3 regions of the Enterococcus camelliae genome follow, and region 2 is predicted to be linked to each of the others. Evidence: predicted binding sites of a transcription regulator. Region 2 holds the regulator's gene; each other region holds the start of a gene.
What was found. The regulator CtsR, encoded in region 2, represses protease genes until heat stress. The targets are predictions, from matches to a motif close to TTGGTCAAAAAAGGTCAAANA.
Positions count from the first base shown of each region.

Region 1: clpP (ATP-dependent Clp endopeptidase proteolytic subunit ClpP) is a predicted target of CtsR. The motif match lies at 4,162-4,182, and genes of this name have one in related genera.
Region 3: ACFSR0_RS02595 (ATP-dependent Clp protease ATP-binding subunit) is a predicted target of CtsR. The motif match lies at 3,124-3,144, and genes of this name have one in related genera.

Region 1 is NZ_JBHUMO010000035.1:6,381-13,816, forward strand. Features, by position in the region: gene ACFSR0_RS05240 (ABC transporter ATP-binding protein) at 1-1,162, shown strand, start outside; gene ACFSR0_RS05245 (ABC transporter ATP-binding protein) at 1,159-2,913, shown strand; gene ACFSR0_RS05250 (gamma carbonic anhydrase family protein) at 2,937-3,422, shown strand; gene clpP (ATP-dependent Clp endopeptidase proteolytic subunit ClpP) at 3,501-4,085, opposite strand; gene ACFSR0_RS05260 (hypothetical protein) at 4,260-4,778, shown strand; gene ACFSR0_RS05265 (glycerophosphodiester phosphodiesterase family protein) at 4,932-5,657, shown strand; gene miaA (tRNA (adenosine(37)-N6)-dimethylallyltransferase MiaA) at 5,700-6,659, shown strand; gene hflX (GTPase HflX) at 6,652-7,436, shown strand, end outside.
Region 2 is NZ_JBHUMO010000072.1:41,881-49,316, reverse strand. Features, by position in the region: gene rsmB (16S rRNA (cytosine(967)-C(5))-methyltransferase RsmB) at 1-56, shown strand, start outside; gene ACFSR0_RS11420 (Stp1/IreP family PP2C-type Ser/Thr phosphatase) at 70-813, shown strand; gene pknB (Stk1 family PASTA domain-containing Ser/Thr kinase) at 806-2,977, shown strand; gene ACFSR0_RS11410 (CtsR family transcriptional regulator) at 3,208-3,675, shown strand; gene ACFSR0_RS11405 (ATP-dependent Clp protease ATP-binding subunit) at 3,681-6,161, shown strand; gene ACFSR0_RS11400 (peptidase U32 family protein) at 6,362-7,282, shown strand; gene ACFSR0_RS11395 (peptidase U32 family protein) at 7,304-7,436, shown strand, end outside.
Region 3 is NZ_JBHUMO010000013.1:42,176-49,611, reverse strand. Features, by position in the region: gene ACFSR0_RS02605 (peptide chain release factor 3) at 1-264, shown strand, start outside; gene ACFSR0_RS02600 (DUF1827 family protein) at 333-644, opposite strand; gene ACFSR0_RS02595 (ATP-dependent Clp protease ATP-binding subunit) at 864-3,086, opposite strand; gene ACFSR0_RS02590 (hypothetical protein) at 3,247-3,432, shown strand; gene ACFSR0_RS02585 (phosphocarrier protein HPr) at 3,590-3,856, shown strand; gene ptsP (phosphoenolpyruvate--protein phosphotransferase) at 3,856-5,583, shown strand; gene ACFSR0_RS02575 (glycosyltransferase family 4 protein) at 5,745-6,776, shown strand; gene ACFSR0_RS02570 (glycosyltransferase family 4 protein) at 6,793-7,436, shown strand, end outside.

The DNA of each region.
Region 1 (7,436 bases), on a different contig from region 2:
GAATAGCATTTTACGTGAAAATCTTTCGGGATTGCGGGTCATTCGAGCCTTTGTAAAAGAGGATTTTGAAGAGCAGCGTTTTGAGAGTGTGAATGAGGCTTACGCTTCAAGTTCCAAAAAACTTTTTTGGTTGATGGCTTTTGCACAACCAGGATTTTTCTTTTTGTTCAATATCGTTATGGTTATCATTATTTGGACAGGGAGCGTTCAAATCAGTCAAGGTTCTTTAGAAGTAGGGACATTGATTGCCTTCATCGAGTATATTTTTCATGCGCTTTTCTCCTTTATGCTTTTTGCGACTGTTTTTATGCTCTATCCTAGGGCGGCAGTTTCGGCGGGGCGTATTCAGGAAGCCTTAGCAGTTGAACCAGCAATTGTTAATCCCATTGATGGTATTGTTGAGACTAAAACAGCTGGCTACCTCGCATTCCGTCAAGTAACCTTCGCGTATCCTGGCCAAAGCGAGACACCTGTTATTCGCAAAATATCATTTACTGCCCAACCTGGTGAGACGGTTGCCTTCATTGGTAGTACAGGTAGCGGAAAATCAACATTGGTTCAATTGATTCCACGCTTTTTTGATGCAAGTGAAGGAGTGGTTGAATTGGATGGTCATGATGTACGAACCTATCAATTGCCAGCTTTACGGAAGAAAATTGGGTATATCCCGCAAAAAGCACTTCTTTTTTCTGGAACGATTGCCGAGAATTTACGCTACGGAAAGGAAGACGCAACGGAGGAAGAAATCATTCATGCGCTGACGATTGCTCAAGCCATTGAATTTGTGTCCGCTTTACCAAAAGGCATCCATACCAAAGTTTCTGAAGGAGGCAGCAATTTATCAGGAGGGCAAAAGCAACGACTAGCGATTGCACGGGCCATTATCCGTCAACCAGAACTTTATATATTTGATGATAGTTTTTCAGCTTTGGATTATCAAACGGATGCCAAATTACGGGCTGCTTTGTATCCCATTACACGTCAAGCAACCGTTATTATTGTCGCCCAACGAGTGGGAACCATTCGGCATGCGGATAAGATTATTGTATTAAATGAAGGACAGATTGTTGGGGCCGGTACACACGAGGACTTACTGGTGACTTGTCCAGTTTACTATGATATTGCATCATCGCAGCTGACAGAGGAGGAGTTAAAAAAATGAAAGGTATTCAATCACTTCTACGTTTGTTTCGCTACTTGAATCCCTATAAATTTCGTTTTGCCTTGGTTGTGCTCCTTACCCTAGTGAGTGTTGCGTTAAACGCAGCCTTACCCTATGTGATTGGTCTGCCAACTTCGGCGGTAGCTAAAAGCGTCTTAGCTGGTCAGCCAATCCAATTTGAATACATACGTAATCTTTTGGGATGGATTCTTTTTGTGGGGCTTGGTTATGGTGTTTCTCAGTTGTTAGCAGGAACACTGATGACGACGGTTGTTCAGTCAGCCATGAAAGACTTGAGACAAGAAATTGATCAAAAAATTAACCGATTGCCAGTTGCTTATTTTGATCGACAAAAACAAGGGGATATTTTGTCGCGTGTAACCAATGATGTGGATGCAGTCGGTGGAGCATTGCAACAAGCATTTATTGGGATTGCTTCGGCTCTTCTTAGTCTTACGTTTGCTATCGGTATGATGTTCTACATCCAACCGTTAATGGCAAGTATTGCCTTGCTAATGATTCCAGCATCGTTTTTGATTTCGCGAACAATTGTTAAAAAATCACAAAAATATTTTAATGAAATGCAACAGTCTTTAGGGACAATGAATGGCTTCGTACAAGAGAACATGACAGGATTCAGTGTGCTTAAAATGTACGGACGAGAAGAGCAGACATTCGCAGGTTTCCACCAAGTCAATCATCGGCTTCGTCATTTTGGCTTTCGAGCAACGGTCATTTCCGGCTTGATGATGCCGCTTGTCCAATTAACTGCTTATTTGACCTATATTGTGATGGCTGTCATGGGAATTCGTTACGTCATTCTTGGAACGTTGTTGGTTGGTCAATTGCAAGCTTTCATTCAATACATTTGGCAAGTGAGTCAACCATTGGGGAATATTACACAATTATCTTCCCTACTGCAAAGTGCTTCTGCTGCTTCGAAACGGGTCTTCACTTTTTTGGATGAATCAGAAGAATCCATTGAAACCGAAACGCAGCATTTTCTTGCTCCCATACAAGGAGAGGTCATTTTTGACAATGTGTCATTTGCTTATACACCGGAGAAGCCACTGATTCAATCATTTAATCTCCATGTGAAGCCGGGTCAAACGGTTGCTATTGTTGGACCAACAGGGGCGGGTAAGACAACATTGATCAACCTGTTGATGCGCTTTTATGATGTGACTCACGGTGCAATTAAAATTGATGGGATTGATTCGCGGAATGTTTCACGCAAAGAAGTCCGTTCTTTGTTCGGAATGGTCTTACAAGACGCTTGGCTATATGAAGGGACAATTGCGGATAATATTCGGTTTGGTCGTCTCGCTGCTTCCGATTATGAAGTAGTTGATGCAGCAAAAGCCGCAAATGTGGATCATTTCATTCGCACGATGCCAAATGGCTATGAAATGGTTATCAATGCAGAAGGTGAAAATGTATCTTTGGGGCAAAAGCAATTACTGACGATTGCACGAGCAATTTTAGCCAATCCCAAAATTCTTATTTTAGATGAAGCAACAAGTTCGGTTGATACACGAATTGAGCAACTAATTCAAAAAGCGATGGAAACGATGATGCAAGGTCGAACTAGTTTTATTATCGCCCATCGGTTATCAACCATTCGATCTGCTGATTTAATTTTGGTATTAAACAAAGGTCAAATTGTTGAGCAAGGAACTCATGAAACCTTACTGGCGAAAAATGGTTTTTACAGTGAATTGTACAATAGTCAGTTCGCTGAGGATCAATAATGAAAAGAAAGAAGGAACAAGTGATGACGTATTTTATTGGCAAAGGTGCAGTGGTTGTCGGCGACGTTACATTAGGAGAAGATAGCAGTGTATGGTTTAACAGCGTACTTCGAGCAGACTTGCATCCAATTGTAGTTGGTGATGAAACCAATGTGCAAGATGGCACCATTATTCACGTGGGAGATGATCATCCGACAATCATCAAAGAACATGTAACCATCGGCCATCAATGTATGATTCATGGTTGCACAATTGAGAAGGGCGCTTTGATTGGAATGAGCTCCATTATTTTAGATGGTGCAGTCATCGGCGAAAACAGTCTGATTGGTGCTGGATCATTAGTGACAAAAAATACTGTGATTCCGCCCAATTCATTGGCTTTTGGTCGCCCTGCAAAAGTGATTCGGGAATTAACTTTAGAGGAAATTGCGGCCAATCACGCGAATACGGACCATTATGTTCGTTTATCAAAAGAGTTTCTGGCCAATCAATACCCCGAAAAAAAATAATACGCGCATAAATTTTTTGCACTAAAAAACCATCACACCGCGACTACTCCGAGTGGCACGTGTGATGGTTTTTTTTGCTTATTTTTTATTGACAAGAATTTGATCGATTAGACCATAATCTTTGGCTTCTTGTGCCGTCATAAAGTTATCACGGTCTGTATCTTTTTCGATAACATCAAGCGGTTGACCAGTACGTTCTGCCAAAATATTGTTTAGGCGTTCGCGAGTTTTTAGGATGTGTCGTGCCGCAATTTCAATTTCAGTTGCTTGTCCTTGCGCACCACCTAAAGGTTGATGAATCATGATTTCTGCATTGGGTAAAGCAAAACGTTTGCCTTTTGCTCCAGCTGTTAAAAGAAAGCTACCCATTGAAGCAGCCATGCCCATTACGATGGTTTGAACATCTGCTTTGACAAAGTTCATCGTATCAAAAATGGCCAAACCAGCTGTCACGCTACCACCAGGAGAATTAATATAAAGGTAGATATCTTTTTCTGAATCTTGGGCATCTAAAAAAAGCAACTGAGAGATGATTGAGTTTGCTAAGTCATCTGTGACTTGTCCACTTAACATGATGATTCGATCTTTTAAGAGACGAGAATAGATGTCGTACGCTCTTTCACCCCGTGATGATTGTTCAATAACTGTTGGAATTAAATTCATGGAAAACTCCTCCTTAAATTCTATAAAGTCAGTGTAGCACAATGCTGTGCCAAAACCTAAAAGTAAGTATACACACAAGGTCAATAAAGGTCAAATAAAAAAATCGACGGAAAATGATACTAAAAAAAAGGGAAAAATGCTAAAATGAAAGACAAAGAATGAGGGGGTTTTTCTATGACCTATTTTTTCATTGGCTTACTGGGCGTGTTTGTTGGCGCAGCCATCGTCACGTTTACGTTCAATTTACGAATTCGTTATGATGAACGAAAAGAAAAATATCGTCGTGAGATGGATCATAAGGTAAAAGAAATTGAAACATTGGTGTTACTAAACAAAAAAATTATTGAAATTCTTGAAAAACGAATTGTCATGATGGATAAATATGTCAGTTTTGACGCGTTTGATGATTGTTATATTACGGTGGATGATTACATTTATCTTCAATCATTTGCCGCACAAAATAGTTTTTATCTACCAAATTATTTTATTGAGGAATTTTTTAAAAAAATTGCTACAAGAAAAGTGGTGTTATCACCGGAAGAAACTGTCCAAGTGGGTGGGTACACCTTTAAGGGTGGCCGGGTTCTAATGGAACAGTTTTCTGATAAAATCAAAGAAATGATTTATGAACGTAAGGTACAATTGAAGCAACAAACAGACAAACCATTTACATATTTTTCCAATCCTTTATAAAATAGCCGAGAACCCTCGCGATTTTAGTCATGAGCGGTTCAAAGTAAACGATAAGCGAAGTCGCCTCAGACAATTGGGTCAGAAATAGCGGCTTCGTTTTCCAATAGTCAGCAAAAAGCGCACCTGAAAATGTGAAAGAAAAGGAGAGTTCGCATGCAAATACTTGCCCATCGAGGAAGTAGCGGGGTGGCACCAGAAAATACGTTGCCTGCTTTTGCAGAGGCGATACGTTCCGGTGCCACGGGAATTGAATTGGATGTCCACTTGTCATTGGACCAACAATTGGTGGTGATTCACGATGAGTCTGTCGAGCGCACAACCAATGGCAAAGGGCTTGTCCGCGGGAAGACAGTTGCGGAGCTAAAAAAATTGGATGCTGGCAGTTGGTTCAATGCTCGTTACAAAGCCACAAGAATTCCAACTTTAAAAGAAGTTTGTGATCTACTAGTATTGCGTAATTATCGCGGCGTGCTAGTCATTGAATTAAAGACAGACAATTACGCTTATCCAGAAATTGAAGAAAAGCTAGCAGCTTTTATGATGAGCCAAGTATGGCCATTTACCTATTGGTATTGTAGCTTTCGCTATGATTCCTTGCAAAAAATGGCTACTTTGGACCCCAATGCGCCGTTGGATTGGCTCATCCGATCTTTTCGAGGAAACTATGAACGAGCAGCGAATAGTCCGTTCTTAGAAGGGGTTCATCTGAAATTAAGTGGTGCATTAAAAGAGCGTCAACAAGTCGAACAATTTCCCAAAGCCGTGCGCATCTGGACGGTAAATAATGAGCGTGAGATTCATGAAGCAGTAAATTTGCCTGTTGCAGGTGTAATTACTAATTTTCCTGACCGTGTGCATGGAATGCTAGACCGTGTCTAATAGCGAATCAGGAACAGAGAAAGAATAGGATCAAAAAAGAAAATGGAGAAAACAACACCAGAAGAAAAACAAAAAGTGATCGTGATTGTCGGTCCAACGGCGGTTGGCAAAACCGCGCTTAGCATCGATTTGGCCCAAGCTTTGGATGGCGAAATTATTAGTGGTGATTCTTTGCAAGTGTACCGAGAGTTGGATATTGGTACAGCCAAAGCCACTGCAACGGAACAAGCAGCAGCGGTTCATCATTTAATCGATATTCGTGATTGGCAGGACACGTATTCTGTTGCAGATTTTCAAAAGGAGGCCCGTGCGGCAATTGCGGCAATTTCCCAAAAAGGGAAACTACCAATTATAGTGGGGGGAACAGGTCTCTATATTCAAGCGTTATTGTTTGATTACAAATTAGGTAGTGACGGAATTCAATCAAAGGAACAACAGCAGCTTGTTCAACAACTAGAAACAGACACTGCGGAGTGGTCCAACGAAAAGCTTTGGCAGCACTTGCTTTTGCATGATCCATTAGCAGCCAAACAGCTTCACCCTAACAATCGTCGCAAAGTTTTTCGGGCAATAGAAGTCATACTAACGACAGGCCATAGCATAACAGCGCCCAAAGAAACACCGGTACCTTTGTATGATTATTTTCTAATTGGGCTAACAACGGAGCGAGCATTGTTGTACGAGCGAATCAATCAGCGTGTCCTCGCAATGGTTGATCAGGGATTGATGGAAGAAGCCAAACGCTTTCTTGCGTTTCCAGATGTTCAGGCAGCCCAAGGGATTGGGTACAAAGAATGGCTACCCTATTTCCGCGGAGAGTTGACACTTGAAGAAACCGTCGCATTGATTCAACTGCATTCAAGACGATATGCCAAACGCCAACTGACATGGTTTCGAAATCGAATGACCCCGCTTTGGATTGATTTGTTGGCCCACCCAGAGGAGGAAGTATTGTTAGTCGATCAGTTGCAAAAGTGGAGGAGGATTGCTTGTGATAAGTAGAGAAAAAGTCATTTTAGTTGGAGTTGAAACCGAAGAAAACTACCGTCACTTTGAGTCATCAATGCAAGAGCTGGTTCAATTGGCAAAAACAGCTGAAGCAGAAATTGTCCAATTATTCACTCAAAAGAGAACGACGGTTGATCGTCAATCCTTGGTTGGAAAAGGCAAATTGCAGGAACTACAGCGATGCATCGAGGAAGAAGAGATTGATTTGGTTATCTTTAATCAAGAGCTATCTCCTCGGCAACAACAAATCATCAGTGAAGCAGTGGGTGTATTGGTTTTAGACAGAGTTCAACTCATCCTGGACATTTTCGCTTTGCGAGCCAGGTCAAAGGAAGGGAAATTACAAGTAGAGTTGGCTCAATTGAATTACTTATTGCCACGACTGGTTGGTCAAGGGGCATCCATGTCCCGTTTGGGCGCTGGGATTGGTACCCGCGGACCAGGTGAAACAAAATTAGAGACCGATCGACGCCATATCCGTGATCGAATTGCCAAAATTAAACGTGAACTAAAACAAGTTGCCGATCATCGTGAAAGGACCCGCACTCGAAGAAGTCAGCATGCTACGTTACAAATTGGTTTGATTGGTTATACCAATGCGGGCAAGTCAACGATTTTAAATCGCCTGACTGCAGCGGATACCTATGAACAAGATCAATTATTTGCAACGCTTGATCCGCTAACAAAAAAATGGCGGTTACCAGAAGGACTAACTGTGACGTTAACAGATACTGTAGGCTTTATCCAAGAACTACCCACACAGTTGGTTGA
Region 2 (7,436 bases):
ACCCACAAATGTACCATACAGATGGCTTTTTTATTAGTTGTTTGCAGAAGAAGTAATGAGGTGACGAGAATGGAAGTCTGTTTTTTAAGTGATGTTGGAAAGAAGCGCCATACCAATCAAGATTATGCACAAGTGTATTACAATTCCCAAGGCTATCTCTTAGCATTATTGGCAGATGGCATGGGCGGGCACCAAGCTGGAGACGTTGCGAGTATGCAAGCGGTCGAGGACATTGGGAAAAAATGGCAAGAATCTGAGGTGTCTGATAGTGAAGCTGCAACCAAATGGCTCATCCAAACGATTCAAGATGAAAATCAGGTAATCAGAGAAATGGGACAATCAAAGGCCGAATTAAATGGCATGGGAACAACGATTGTTGCGGTAGTGAGCATTGGTGATCAATTTACGATTGCTTACGTAGGAGATAGCCGCATTTATTTGTTGCGCCAAGAAGAACTCATTCAATTGACGGAAGATCATTCATTGGTTAACGCTTTGGTGAAATCAGGGGAAATTACGCCTGAAATGGCCGTTAACCATCCAAGAAAGAATGTTCTAACTCGCTCCATTGGCATGCCTAATGGCTTAGAAGTGGATGTTGCCAATCATTTTTATCGACCTGGCGATTATTTATTGTTGTGTTCAGATGGATTAACGAATATGGTGACAGACGGAGAGATGGCACAAATCATTGAAGAAAGCCCATCAATGCCGACCGCCTTGCAATCACTGATTGATTGTGCGAACGAGCACGGAGGATTCGATAATATTACGGCCCTCTTGCTGCATTATGGAGGTGACGAACTTGCTTGATATTGGGAAAAAAATAAATGAGCGGTACCTGATCATCGGGAATATTGGCAGTGGCGGGATGGCAAATGTTTTTTTAGCCCGTGATTTGATTCTAGATCGTGAAGTAGCAGTGAAAGTGTTGCGGTACGATTTTCAAAATGATCAATCCGCTATTCGTCGTTTTCAGCGGGAAGCTTTAGCTGCTACAGAATTGGTGCATCCTAATATTGTATCTGTTTATGATGTTGGGGAAGAAGATGGTCAACAGTACTTGGTGATGGAATATGTCAAAGGAATGGACTTGAAACGGTACATTCAAACACATTATCCAATTCCTTACGATAAAGTTGTCGACATCATGGACCAAATCTTATCAGCGATGTCATTGGCGCATCAACATCGCATCATTCATCGTGACTTAAAGCCACAAAATATCTTGATGAATGAAGAGGGTGTCGTAAAAATTACTGATTTTGGGATTGCCATTGCTCTATCCGAAACATCGATTACCCAAACAAATTCGATGTTAGGTTCTGTGCACTATCTTTCACCTGAACAAGCACGAGGAAGCATGGCAACCAATCAATCAGATATCTATGCAATGGGCATCATTTTGTACGAAATGCTGACCGGCCGCGTGCCATTTGATGGAGAATCAGCTGTAACCATCGCTTTGAAGCATTTTCAAGATGCGTTACCAGATATTCATTTATATAATCAACAAGTTCCACAAGCTCTAGAGAACGTCGTGTTAAAGGCAACTGCGAAAGATCCTATTGATCGCTACAAAACAACAGAGGAAATGCAAGGAGATTTGTATACTTCATTGGATGCAGCTCGTGCCAATGAGCCAAAATGGCAGCCAATACCGCCAATTGATGAGACGAGAGTCATTGAACCCGTCAGTGGAGAGTCCGCGAGTGAGCCACACGGAAAACCAGCAGAGATACCAGAAACGGAAGCCTCCTTACCCGAGGAAGCAAAGAAAAAAAAGAACCATCGACGTTGGTGGATTTTACCAATCATTGTACTGGCTATTTTTATGCTAGCTGGTACCTATTGGGTATATGCGGGTGGTCGACATGAAGTGACAGTGCCGGACGTTAGCAATCTTAGTCAGACGGAAGCTGTTGAAAAGTTAACAACTGCTGGCTTAAAAGTGAACGATACACCGAAAAAAGTGGCAAGTGACAAAATTGAAAAAGGCAATATTGTCCGTACAGATCCACAAGCAGGGACGGAAGTGAAGAAAAATAGACAGGTGACATTGTACATATCAACCGGAAAAGATAAAGTTGCCATGCAAGATTATACCGATCAGTCCATCGACGATGCAAAACGGTCGCTAACAGATCTTGGTTTTAAAGAAGAAAATATTACCGTTACTGAAAAATATGACGATGAGGTTGCGAGTGGCAAAATTATTTCTCAAACGCCGAAAGCAGATGAGAAAGTAGTGCCCAGTGAGGCAAAAGTGAAATTTGTTGTCAGTGAAGGGAAAAAACCTGTTTCCGTACCAAGTGTTGTAGGGATGAGCCAATCAGATGCAGTCAATATGCTAGTAACGGCAGGTTTTTCTACTCCGACGATTGTTCAAGAATTTAGTGACCAAGCGAAAGATGTTGTTATTTCTCAAAATCCAGGTGGCGGGACACAAGCCGTTCCAGGAGATACAACGATTACACTTGTTGTTAGTAAGGGCAAAGAACAAGTAACCGTCCCTGATTTAAAAGGCAAAACGCAAGCAGAGGCAGCCAAAGCGCTAAGTGATGCCGGATTAAAAATGACCACCAGTGAAGAATACAGTGATACTATTAAAGAAGGTTCGGTTATCAGTAATGATCAGGCGGGTAGCACGGTCGACAAAGGAACCTCCATTGCAGTAGTCTTGTCTAAAGGAAAAGAACCGGAGGAACCTGAGGACAAAACCTTTACCATCAATTTTAGTGCCACTTATGATGCAAATGGTCCGGCAGAGCAAAAGGTAGTGGTTTCAATTAATGGTGCCGAAGCCCCTCATGGTCAAGTTAATGAAGTAGTGTTGACAAAAGATAATCCAACTTATAACCAAGCAGTTTCTATCACGGTTAGTGGCAATAACAAAGCAACCATTACAGTGACTAGAAATGGTTCGCAAGTTGTCAATCAACAAGCCAGTCAAGCTGGCCAAATCACAATCCCATAAACCCAAATCATTCTCGTTTAACGGATAGCTTCGTTAGATGAGAATGATTTTGTTTTATCCAAATTTAAAAAAGATTAATTGAAGCATAGTGAACATTTGTTTCTTCTGAAAAATCGTTGTATAGTGAAAAGCAAAGCAGCCCCTTACCTAAGTTGCGAGCCTTCTTCTTTTCATTGTGAAAAAAATTGGGTATAATTAAGGTCAGTATTAGTCAAGGGAGGAACGGATTTATGGCACAACAAAATACCTCTGATTTAATCGAAGCTTACATTAAGCAGATTTTAGAAGAGAGTGAAATCATTGAAATCCGGCGTGCCGAGATGGCTGATTTGTTTCATTGCGTTCCCTCACAAATTAATTATGTCATTAATACGCGCTTTACAGTTACTCGTGGCTATAGTGTCGAGAGTAAGCGAGGTGGCGGCGGGTACATTCGAATTGAAAAAGTTCGTATGAGTAATTGCCATCAGTTTTTAGAACATATCAAAAGATTGTTTGACGGCGAATTGACAGAAAAAGATGCAGTCGCTATTATCCAAAAGTTGTATGAAGAAGGCATTGTGACAAAACGGGAAGGCCATTTGTTATTAACGGCAATTGCCAAAAATGTGTTAAGTGTTTCCAAAGAGGAAGATCAAATTCGTGCGTCTCTCATGCGTGCCCTACTGGAACGTCTGAGTTATGAAGATAGGAAGTGACTAGTATGGATGAATTATTCACCCCAAGAGCAAAGGCCGTCTTAGCCATTGCTCAAGAAGAAGCAAAATATTTTAAACACCAATCGGTCGGTTCTGAGCACCTATTGTTGGCACTCATAATCGAACAAGAAGGCATAGCCGGTAAAGTATTACGCGAAATGAATGTTCAGGAAAATGATGTTCGCGAAGAAATTGAACATTTAACCGGATATGGTATGGTTAAAGTTTATCCAGAAGGGAGTTTTCTACCCTATTCGCCAAGAGCCAGACAAATTTTTGCCTATGCAGGGGATGAAGCCAAACGATTTGGTTCACCTCAAATCGGAACGGAGCATTTGCTGTTAGGATTGTTGCGTGATGAAGAAATTTTGGCTTCGCGTATCGTCTTAAATTTAGGATTTAGTCTCGCAAAAGTACGACAATTACTGAAAAAAACCATGGGCGTAACAGAAAACAAATCCGCAGGGAATCGTCGTCGGCAAACGCGTTCTTCTAATCAAACAGAGGGGACCCCGACATTAGACGCACTTGCACGCGATTTGACCAAACTTGCCAGAGAAAATCGTTTGGATCCCGTTGTTGGACGGACCAAAGAAGTGAAACGGCTGATTCAAATTCTTAGCCGTCGTACGAAGAACAACCCAGTATTAGTTGGCGAACCAGGTGTAGGAAAAACGGCGATTGCAGAAGGGTTAGCCCAAAAAATTGTCAACGGGGAAGTGCCAGATGATATGCAACAAAAGCGCCTGATGATGTTGGATATGGGGGCTTTAGTGGCAGGTACGAAATACCGTGGAGAATTTGAAGACCGGATGAAAAAAATTATTGATGAAATTTATCAAGACGGTCAAATCATTTTATTTATTGATGAACTACACACGCTAATTGGGGCAGGTGGTGCGGAAGGCGCAATTGATGCTTCCAATATCTTGAAGCCAGCTTTGGCACGTGGGGAGTTACAAACAATTGGTGCAACGACTTTGGATGAATACCAAAAATATATCGAAAAAGACTCTGCTTTAGAAAGACGGTTTGCTCGGGTACAAATTGATGAACCTACCGCCGAAGAAGCAGAAGAAATCTTAAAAGGATTACGACCACGTTATGAAGAGCACCATGGTGTAGAAATCACGGATGAAGCACTACATGCGGCTGTTCAGTTATCCATTCGCTATATTAATTCTCGTCAATTGCCAGATAAAGCCATTGATTTGATGGACGAAAGTGCGGCAAAGGTGCGTTTAGATAAAGCAGATGAAGCGACCCGTTCGACCGTGCTACAAAATCAATTGGTGCATTTAATGGAGCAAAAGGAGTTGGCGATTCGCGAACAGGCCTTTGACGAAGCAGCAAGCATTCGTCAAAAGGAAAAGGCTGTGAGTCAAGAATTAGCTGCCCTTACACTAAAAGAAGCTAGTGAAGTAGCAAGTTATCAAGATGAGGTCACTGCCGAAGATGTAGCGGGTGTCGTTTCGCAATGGACCGGAATACCATTAAATCAATTGGAGAAAAAAGAAAGCGATCGGCTGTTACAACTCGAAACGATTTTGCATCAGAGGGTTGTGGGGCAAGATGAAGCTGTAAAAGCAGTTGCACGGGCTATTCGACGGGCGCGTAGTGGGTTGAAAGATCCCAATCGACCAATTGGTTCCTTTATGTTCTTAGGCCCAACTGGTGTAGGAAAAACAGAATTAGCAAAAGCTTTAGCCGAAGCAATGTTTGGTAGTGAAGATGCGCTCATCCGAGTAGACATGTCTGAATACATGGAGAAATACAGTACTTCTCGCTTGATTGGCTCCCCTCCCGGTTATGTAGGTTACGATGAAGGAGGACAGCTAACAGAGAAAGTTCGTTCAAAACCATATTCCGTTATCTTGTTAGATGAAGTCGAAAAAGCTCATCCGGATGTATTCAATATTTTACTACAAGTCCTAGACGATGGACGTCTGACTGATTCAAAAGGGCGCAATGTTGATTTCAAAAATACGATTCTGATTATGACCTCCAATATTGGCGCAACACAAATTCGTGAAGAAAAAAATGTCGGCTTTAATGTTGTTGATGTCAGCAAAGATTATCAAGCCATGCAAAAACGTATCATGCAGGAATTGAAAAAAGCTTATCGACCAGAATTCTTAAATCGTATTGACGAAACGGTCGTTTTCCGCGCATTAAACAAAGACGAAATTCATGAAATTGTCAAAATTATGAGTCAATCCATTGTGCGTCGATTACAAGAACAAGAAATCCAATTAAAAATTACACCGGCTGCCTTGGATGTGATTGGCAAAGTCGGTTTCGATCCAGAATATGGTGCCCGACCAATTCGCCGTGCGTTGCAAAAAGAAGTAGAAGATCGTCTGAGTGAAGCCTTACTTGCTGGTCAAGTTCATCTAGGAGATCGTGTCACGATTGGTGCGAAGAAGGGGACGATTACCTTATCTGTTCGCGAATCAAAAGATAAGAAGGTATTACAAGAAGCCTAGCGTATTATGCTACTGCTTAACCAAGTTCACTGCTACTGAGCAACTGCCAAAACCATTTGGTCGATTTGCTCAGTAGCAAGTGAACTTTTTTGTGTTATCAGTATGGATATTTTGATGTATTCTTCGTGAAAAAAACAAAAGAATCTTCATTTCACAATAACTTTGTGATAACATGAATAAGTTGAGAAGGAGGAAAGACGATGATTGAATTGATTGCAACAGTTGAATCACTTTCGCAAGCAGAAGCGTTACTTTCTTATGTAGATACTCTCTATTTTGGAGAAGAGCAGTTTGGGTTGCGTTTGCCGCATTCTTTTTCCAGAGAGCAACAGGCCAATTTGGTTGCTTTGGCACATCAAAAAGGAAAGAAAGTCACAGTAGCGGTAAATGGCATCATGCATCCAGAAAAAATGGCCTTGATTCCGGCGTATTTAAAATTTTTACGCCAAATCGAAGTAGACCAGATTGCAATTGGTGATCCGGGTATCATTTATGTAATGAACCATCAGCCAGAATTAGCCATACCCTTTATTTATGATGGAGAGACATTGGTGACAAGCGCGCGACAAATTAATTTCTGGCAAAAAAAAGGAGCAATTGGTGCGGTTCTAGCACGTGAAGTTCCTTTTGAAGAGATGCAAATTCTTGCGAGAGAAGTCACAATACCCGTCGAAGTGTTGGTATATGGAGCGACTTGTATCCATCAATCCAAACGGCCATTACTACAAAATTATTATCATTTTACTAAACAAGAGGGACAGATTAGCAAAGAAAGAGGGTTATTTTTGGCAGAGCCGAAAAAACCAGAAACCCACTATTCAATTTTTGAGGACAGTCACGGTACACATATTTTTGCCGATAATGATCTCTGTTTGACTAAAGAGTTAGCAGAGCTTGCAGCCAATGGGTTTGATACTTGGAAATTAGATGGTATTTTTACCCCAGGGGTGACGCTAGTGGAAGTCGCTAAACAATACGATCAGGCACGTCAAGCGGTGGAAAAAGGTACTTGGAATGACGAGCAAGCAGGGAAGCTGTTTGAGAAGATCGCAACACTTCATCCGAAAGAGCGACAACTTGATACAGGCTTCTATCATCTTGATCCAGCAAAAATAAAATAAATCAAGGAGGGTTCTTTTACCATGCAAGTAAAAAAACCACTAAAACGGCCAGAAATTTTGGCACCAGCGGGGACCTTGGAAAAGCTGAAAACAGCCATTCATTATGGGGCGGATGCCGTCTATATTGGAGGGAATGCTTACGGTTTACGTAGTC
Region 3 (7,436 bases), on a different contig from region 2:
TTAGGCGCAGTGGGACAATTGCAATTCGAAGTCTTCCAGTACCGGATGAAAAATGAATATAGTTCTGAGGTAATTATGACACCGCTGGGACATAAAATTGCTCGTTGGATTGATCCAAAAGATTTGGATGAAAGAATGAGCTCAAGTAGAAATATTTTAGCAAAAGATCGTTTTGATCAGCCTTTGTTTCTTTTTGAAAATCAATTTGCTGAACGGTGGTTTGTTGAAAAATACCCAAATGTAAAACTAAAAACACTTTTATAAACTAAAAAAACTGAACGATTCATTTAGAAATTACAGGCGTAATTCTTATTGAAATCGTTCAGATTTTTTTAGTTAGCGAGTGTTTTTTTTTGAGGAATTGAAATTTCTACTAAACCAGGAGTTTCAATGATGCTAATAGTCGCAGGATCGTAATTTTCATTCGGTATTTTTTTTAGAAAATATGCTTTAATATCTCGAACTTCATTTGCTTTCAATGCTCTTTTTTTATTGACGAGTAAAATTTCATAGTGGGTAGGCGCTACGGTATAAACAACAGTAATATCTCCTGCAGTATAAACTTTCACCAATTCAGCATCCGTATGTTCTAGTTGTTGCATAACAAGCCGTGAATGGCTATTTGTAACATTAATTAGTTTCATTTTCTCACCTTCTTTATCATAGTTAGCTTTTTCTCTCTTTTCATAACTAATTATAATTTTTTTTAGTAGAAATAGAAAGTATAAAACACAAAAAGTACGGAATTATTCATAAAAAATGAAAGTCAGTCAGAGGATCAAATTTTTAAAGGAAATTTGAATTATAAGTATTCGATAACAAAAAAGTTCACACCCGTCGAAACGTGGTGCAAACTTTCTGCATTAATCTATTTGTTTGGATTCAACCAATGCTGGTTCTGCTTCAGCTTGTATTTGAATGTGCTTTTCATCATCTAAGACTGCTTGCAAATCATGAACTTCGGGATGATCCAGATAAAATTCTGCCACACCATCTTCAAGTGTGTCCTGAATGGTTCTGCGAAGAGGTCTTGCACCCATTGAAGGATTGTAGCCCAATTCAACGATTTTTTCTCTCACAGGTAACGGTACAGTGAGATGAAGATGTTGCGTTGTTAGCATGTCATTCACTTCATCAATCATTAGGCCAACAATTGTTTGAAGATGTTCTTTACTTAGCGTTTTAAATTCGACAATGCCATCAAAGCGATTTAGAAACTCTGGTACAAAATAATTCGACAGCTGAGTTAAAACCGATTTGGTCGTGCCGTTTATCGCTGCACCAAAACCTACGTTTGCTTCAACATGGCCAGTTCCAGCGTTACTCGTCATGATAATAATCGTATCTTTAAAACTAACTGTCCGTCCTTGTGCGTCAGTTAGTCGACCGTCGTCCAAAATTTGTAAAAACATATGCAACACATCTGGATGGGCTTTTTCAATTTCGTCCAAAAGAATTAGGCTATATGGATTTCGACGAACTTTTTCAGTTAATTGGCCAGCTTCTTCATAGCCAACATAGCCAGGGGGTGAACCAATCAATTTGGACACGCTATGTTTTTCCATGTATTCCGACATATCAAAACGGATCATTGAATCGGTTGAGCCAAACAACTCAAAAGCTAGCTGCTTAGCGAGTTCTGTTTTACCAACGCCAGTGGGACCTACAAACAGGAATGAACCAATCGGGCGGTTCTTCTTTCCGAGACCAATTCGATTTCGACGAATGGCCTTGGTGACTTTATCAACTGCTTCATCTTGACCAATCACATGTTTCTTAATATCTCGGGCTAGATTTTTTAGTTGGGTTTGTTCTTTTTCTTTTAAATCACCCACAGGAATACCTGTCCGTTGTTCGACTAAATTTTCCATCGTTTTTTCTGTAATAACCGGTATATCTTCATCAGAAACTTGTTTTTCTTTTAGTTTTTGTAATTTACTGACTTGGTCACGATAATAAGCAGCTTTTTCAAAATCTTCTTCTTGAGAAGCTATTTTTTTCTGCTCTTCAGCATATTGCAACTTTTGTTCAATAACTTTCGGATCAGTAAATTGAATAGTCAAATTTTCTTTTGATCCAGTTTCATCAAGTAAGTCAATGGCTTTATCAGGTAGATACCGATCTTGAATGTAGCGATTCGATAATTCTGCTGCAGCACGGATTGCTTCTTCAGTATATGTCACGTGATGGTAGGCTTCGTATCGTGGTTGAAGTCCTTTCAAAATGAGAATGGTTTCTTCTACAGATGGTTCATTAACTTTTACTGGTTGCATTCTTCGTTCGAGAGCGGCATCTTTTTCAATAATTCGATACTCGTTCAAAGTAGTCGCGCCAATTAGTTGGATTTCACCTCGGGCTAATGCAGGTTTTAAGATATTCCCAGCATCTAGGTTGCCATCGCCTGCGGAACCAGCACCAACAATTTCATGGATTTCATCAATAAATAGAATGATATTGCCAGCTGTTTTTATTTCTTGTAGCATTTTTTGTAAACGTTCTTCAAATTGTCCTCGAATACCTGTTCCTTGGACAAGAGAGGCCACGTCTAACCGGACAACTTCCTTACCTAGTAATTTTTGAGGGACTTCTCCATCGACTATTTTTTGTGCGAAGCCCTCGACAACAGCAGTCTTACCAACACCGGGTTCACCGACTAATACTGGATTATTTTTTGTCCGTCGATTAAGTATTTCGATAACACGTTCAATTTCTTTGTCACGACCGACAACGGGATCGATTTTTCCTTCTCGGGCAAGTTTCGTTATGTTAATACCGTATTCCCCTAAAATTCCTTGCAATCCATTGTTTTGAGGGGGTTGATGATTGTTTCCACCACTATTTTGTGTTGGTGGCGTTTGGTTACGATCATTTGGTGCTTGCATTTGTTGAGACATTTGACGAAAGAAATCATCTAAATTGCCAAAACCAAAAGGGTCTTTTTGCATCATTTGATTAGTATTTGTTTCTTGCTGAGCCTTTATTTTTTGATAACAACTTTGACAATAATCTATTTGTTTTCGTTGACCAGCTATATTAGCATATAAATGAATTGTTGCTTCATTTTTCCCACAATTTTGACAAAGCATGGGCTCACAACCTTTCTGATATAAATTAGGTCATTGGTTATTGACCAATGTTGACCTTTATGCTTATTATACAAAAAATAAGGAAACTTTCAACAATTTGATTTCAAACTAGGATTCAACTACAAAAAAAGTTAAACTAGTGTGTGAGGAGTGGGGAATAATGAGAAATTACAAGCAAGAACTTGAAAATGTAAAAAATGGCATTCAAGAAGAATTGGTCATTAATCGAGAAGAATTTCTCAATTTTAGAGAAATTTGGTTAAAAGAAACAGACAGAATGAACTTTGTCGGAGAAGCTAGTTTGAATGGACAAATTATTTATCGGTACAAAACAACAAAAATATGATGAATAATTCTAATATAATCGTAAAACGGTTGTCTAACACCGGAAAAAATGGTAATCTAAACAATTGAAGGGGTAACTGTTTTCAACTGAACAAACTCAGATGAAAAGAGCACGCTCTAATAAAAATTATTCGTTGAATGAAGGAGATTGATTGATTATGGAAAAGAAAGAATTTCATGTAGTAGCTGAGACAGGAATCCATGCACGCCCAGCAACATTATTGGTTCAAACAGCAAGTAAATTTAACTCTGATGTTAACCTAGAATATAAAGGTAAATCAGTTAATTTAAAATCAATCATGGGTGTTATGTCTCTTGGTGTTGGTCAAGGTTCTGATGTAACCATTACAGCAGAAGGTGCTGACGAAGCAGAAGCAATTGCAGCAATTGCAGAAACAATGCAAAAGGAAGGATTATCTGAATAATGGTTGAAATGCTAAAAGGAATTGCGGCAAGTGATGGAGTAGCTGTTGCAAAAGCATACCTATTAGTTCAACCAGATTTATCATTTTCTAAAGTCAGTGTTGAAGACACGACTGGAGAAGAAAAACGTTTAGATGAGGCTTTAGCAAAGTCAACAAAGGATTTGCAATTTATTCGTGATAAAGCTGCCAAAACTTTAGGCGAGGCCGAAGCACAGGTATTTGATGCACACTTAATGGTACTAAGTGATCCAGAATTAATTGGACAAATAAAAAAGAATATTGTGGACAACAAGGTTAATGCAGAATCTGCTCTTAAAGAAGTGACAGATATGTATATTTCAATGTTTGAAGCAATGGATGACAATGCGTATATGCAAGAACGTGCAGCCGATATTAGAGATGTAACAAAACGAATTTTGGCTCATTTATTGCAAGTGACACTACCTAATCCATCAATGATTAATGAAGAAGTGGTTGTTATTGCGCATGATTTGACTCCAAGTGATACAGCACAATTGGATCGCCAATTTGTTAAAGCTTTTGTGACTGATATTGGTGGTCGTACGTCTCACTCTGCCATTATGGCGCGTTCATTGGAAATCCCTGCGATTGTCGGAACAAAAGAAATTACAGACAAAGTGAAAGCCAATGATATTATAGCTGTAAATGGGATTACAGGAGAAGTAATCGTTAAACCAACTGAAGAAGAAAAAGCTACTTTCATCAAAGCAGGTGAAGCGTTTGCTGCACAAAAAGCTGAGTGGGAAAAGTTGAAACTTGCGAAGACGATTACTGCGGATGGCAAACATTTTGAATTGGCAGCCAATATTGGTACACCAAAAGATTTAACCGGTGTAAATAATAACGGAGCTGAGGCAGTTGGTTTGTACCGGACAGAATTTTTGTATATGGATTCTCCAGATTTTCCAACGGAAGAAGATCAATACAAGGCCTATAAAGCTGTTTTAGAAGGTATGAATGGGAAACCAGTTGTTGTTAGAACGATGGACATTGGTGGAGACAAAGAATTACCATATTTAAAATTATCACATGAAATGAATCCATTTTTAGGGTACCGTGCGCTAAGAATTAGTTTGTCTTCATTAGGTGACGGTATGTTCCGTACGCAATTGCGCGCTCTATTGCGGGCTTCTGTTCATGGAAACTTACGGATTATGTTCCCTATGGTTGCAACGCTGAAAGAGTTTCGTGCTGCAAAAGCATTGTACAATGAAGAAAAACAAAAACTTATTGAAGAAGGGGTGGCAGTTTCTGATTCCATCCAAGTTGGTATTATGATTGAAATACCAGCTGCAGCGGTTCTTGCGGACAAATTCGCTAAAGAAGTTGACTTCTTCAGTATTGGTACAAATGATTTGATTCAATACACCATGGCAGCAGATCGGATGAACGAACAAGTATCCTATCTCTATCAACCATATAACCCATCAATATTACGTCTAATCAAACATGTCGTTGATTCTGCTCATGCAGAAGGCAAATGGGCGGGTATGTGTGGTGAAATGGCTGGTGATCAAATTGCTGTTCCATTATTAGTTGGAATGGGATTGGATGAATTTTCAATGAGTGCAACTTCTATTTTGAAGACACGTAGCTTAATGAAAAAACTAGACACCACAAAAATGCAAGAATTGTCAGACCGCGCATTGAATGATTGCGATACAATGGAAGAAGTTGTAGCGTTGGTTCAAGAATACGTTGGTTAAAGAGAATCAATTGCTACAAAAAAGCCATGAGGTCGTTCCTCATGGCTTTTTTTGCATAAGAATCCTTCTTAAGATTTGTTTGAATACAAGTAAGCTATGTTATACTATTAGTTGGAAAGTTATTTTTTAAGTTAGCAAAATGGTATTGGAAAGGATATTGGATGTTAAGAATAACCATGTTTTCACACGCAGATAAAGTGAAAGGTCAGGGAGTAGGAAGTGCCTATTTAGAATTGATAAAAATGCTCCAGGATAAGTTCTCAAAAGAATTTTTGCTGAGGGTAAACTCATGGAAAAAATCGGATATTTCTCATTATCATACAGTGAATTTTTCTTATTATCTTTCTACATTCTTTACACGCAAACGAGGAGTAAGGATTGGCTATGTCCATTTTTTACCTGAGACGCTGGAAGGAAGTATTGAACTCTACCAACCCTTTCAAAAAATCTTCAATTGGTACTTACTTGATTTTTATCGAAGAATGGATGAGTTGGTTGTTGTTAATCCTAGTTTTATTCCCGCATTATTACGAGCTGGTTGCCAGAAAGACAAAATTACCTATATCCCTAATTTTGTTTCACAAAAAGAATTCTATGAAAAAAATGCAACCGAAAAACAACTCATTCGCGAAAAACTTGGCTATGAAGAAACTGATTTTGTGATATTAGGTGTAGGTCAAATCCAAAAAAGAAAAGGGTTGGATGATTTTATTCAACTTGCGAAAGACAATCCATCATGGAAGTTCATCTGGGCTGGCGGGTTTTCATTTGGGAAAATTACGGATGGCTATTCGGAATATGAAAAAATTTATAAGAATCCACCAAAAAATTTAACATTTCCTGGAATTGTTGACCGGGATACCTTAGTTGATTATTATAATATCGCGAACATCTTTTTACTTCCTTCCTATAACGAGTTGTTTCCTATGAGTATTTTGGAAGCTTTTAATTGTGGAACACCAGTAATGGTACGGGAGCTAGATTTATATCAGTCAGTTATTAAAGACTTTTATATTGGTTGTCAGGATAAAGAAGAAATGCAGGACAAACTAACTGCCTTACAATCTTCATCCAACGATTTGCAAACTTGGCAAAAGGCATCGCGGCAAGCTGCGCAAAAATACTCAGAGGATGCGGTTGCCAAGCTATGGTTTGACTATTACACAAAGACTTATCAAAAATATCGTTCGTAAGAGAGGAGGGCTATTCTTGAAAATTGGTTTCTTTACTGACACCTATTTTCCACAAGTTAGTGGGGTAGCTACGTCCATTAAAACGTTAAAAGATCAACTTGAAGAACATGGACATCAAGTATATATATTTACCACGACGGACCCAAATGCGCCCAAATTTGATGAAGGAATAATTCGGATGCCGAGTGTACCTTTTGTTTCATTTAAAGACCGGCGCGTTGTTGTTAGAGGAATGTGGTATGCCTATCTGATTGCCAAAGAACTGGAATTAGATCTTATTCATACCCATACCGAGTTTGGTGCAGGTATTTTGGGGAAAATGGTGGGAAAAAAATTAAAAATACCAGTTGTTCATACATACCACACAATGTATGAAGATTATTTGCATTATATTGCGAATGGGAAGGTTTTGCGACCAGCGCACGTGAAATATCTTTCTCGATTGTTTGTTAACCATTCTAGTGGGGTTATTTGTCCGAGTGAGAGAGTGATAAAAACGCTAAAAAAATACGGTGTATCAATTCCGATGCGTATTATCCCTACTGGTATCGAAATCGAGAAGTTTGAGCGGCCGGATATTACGCCTGAAATGTCCAAAGAAACTCGCACAATCCTAGGCATTACGGATGAACAAATTATGTTATTATCCCTAAGCCGCTT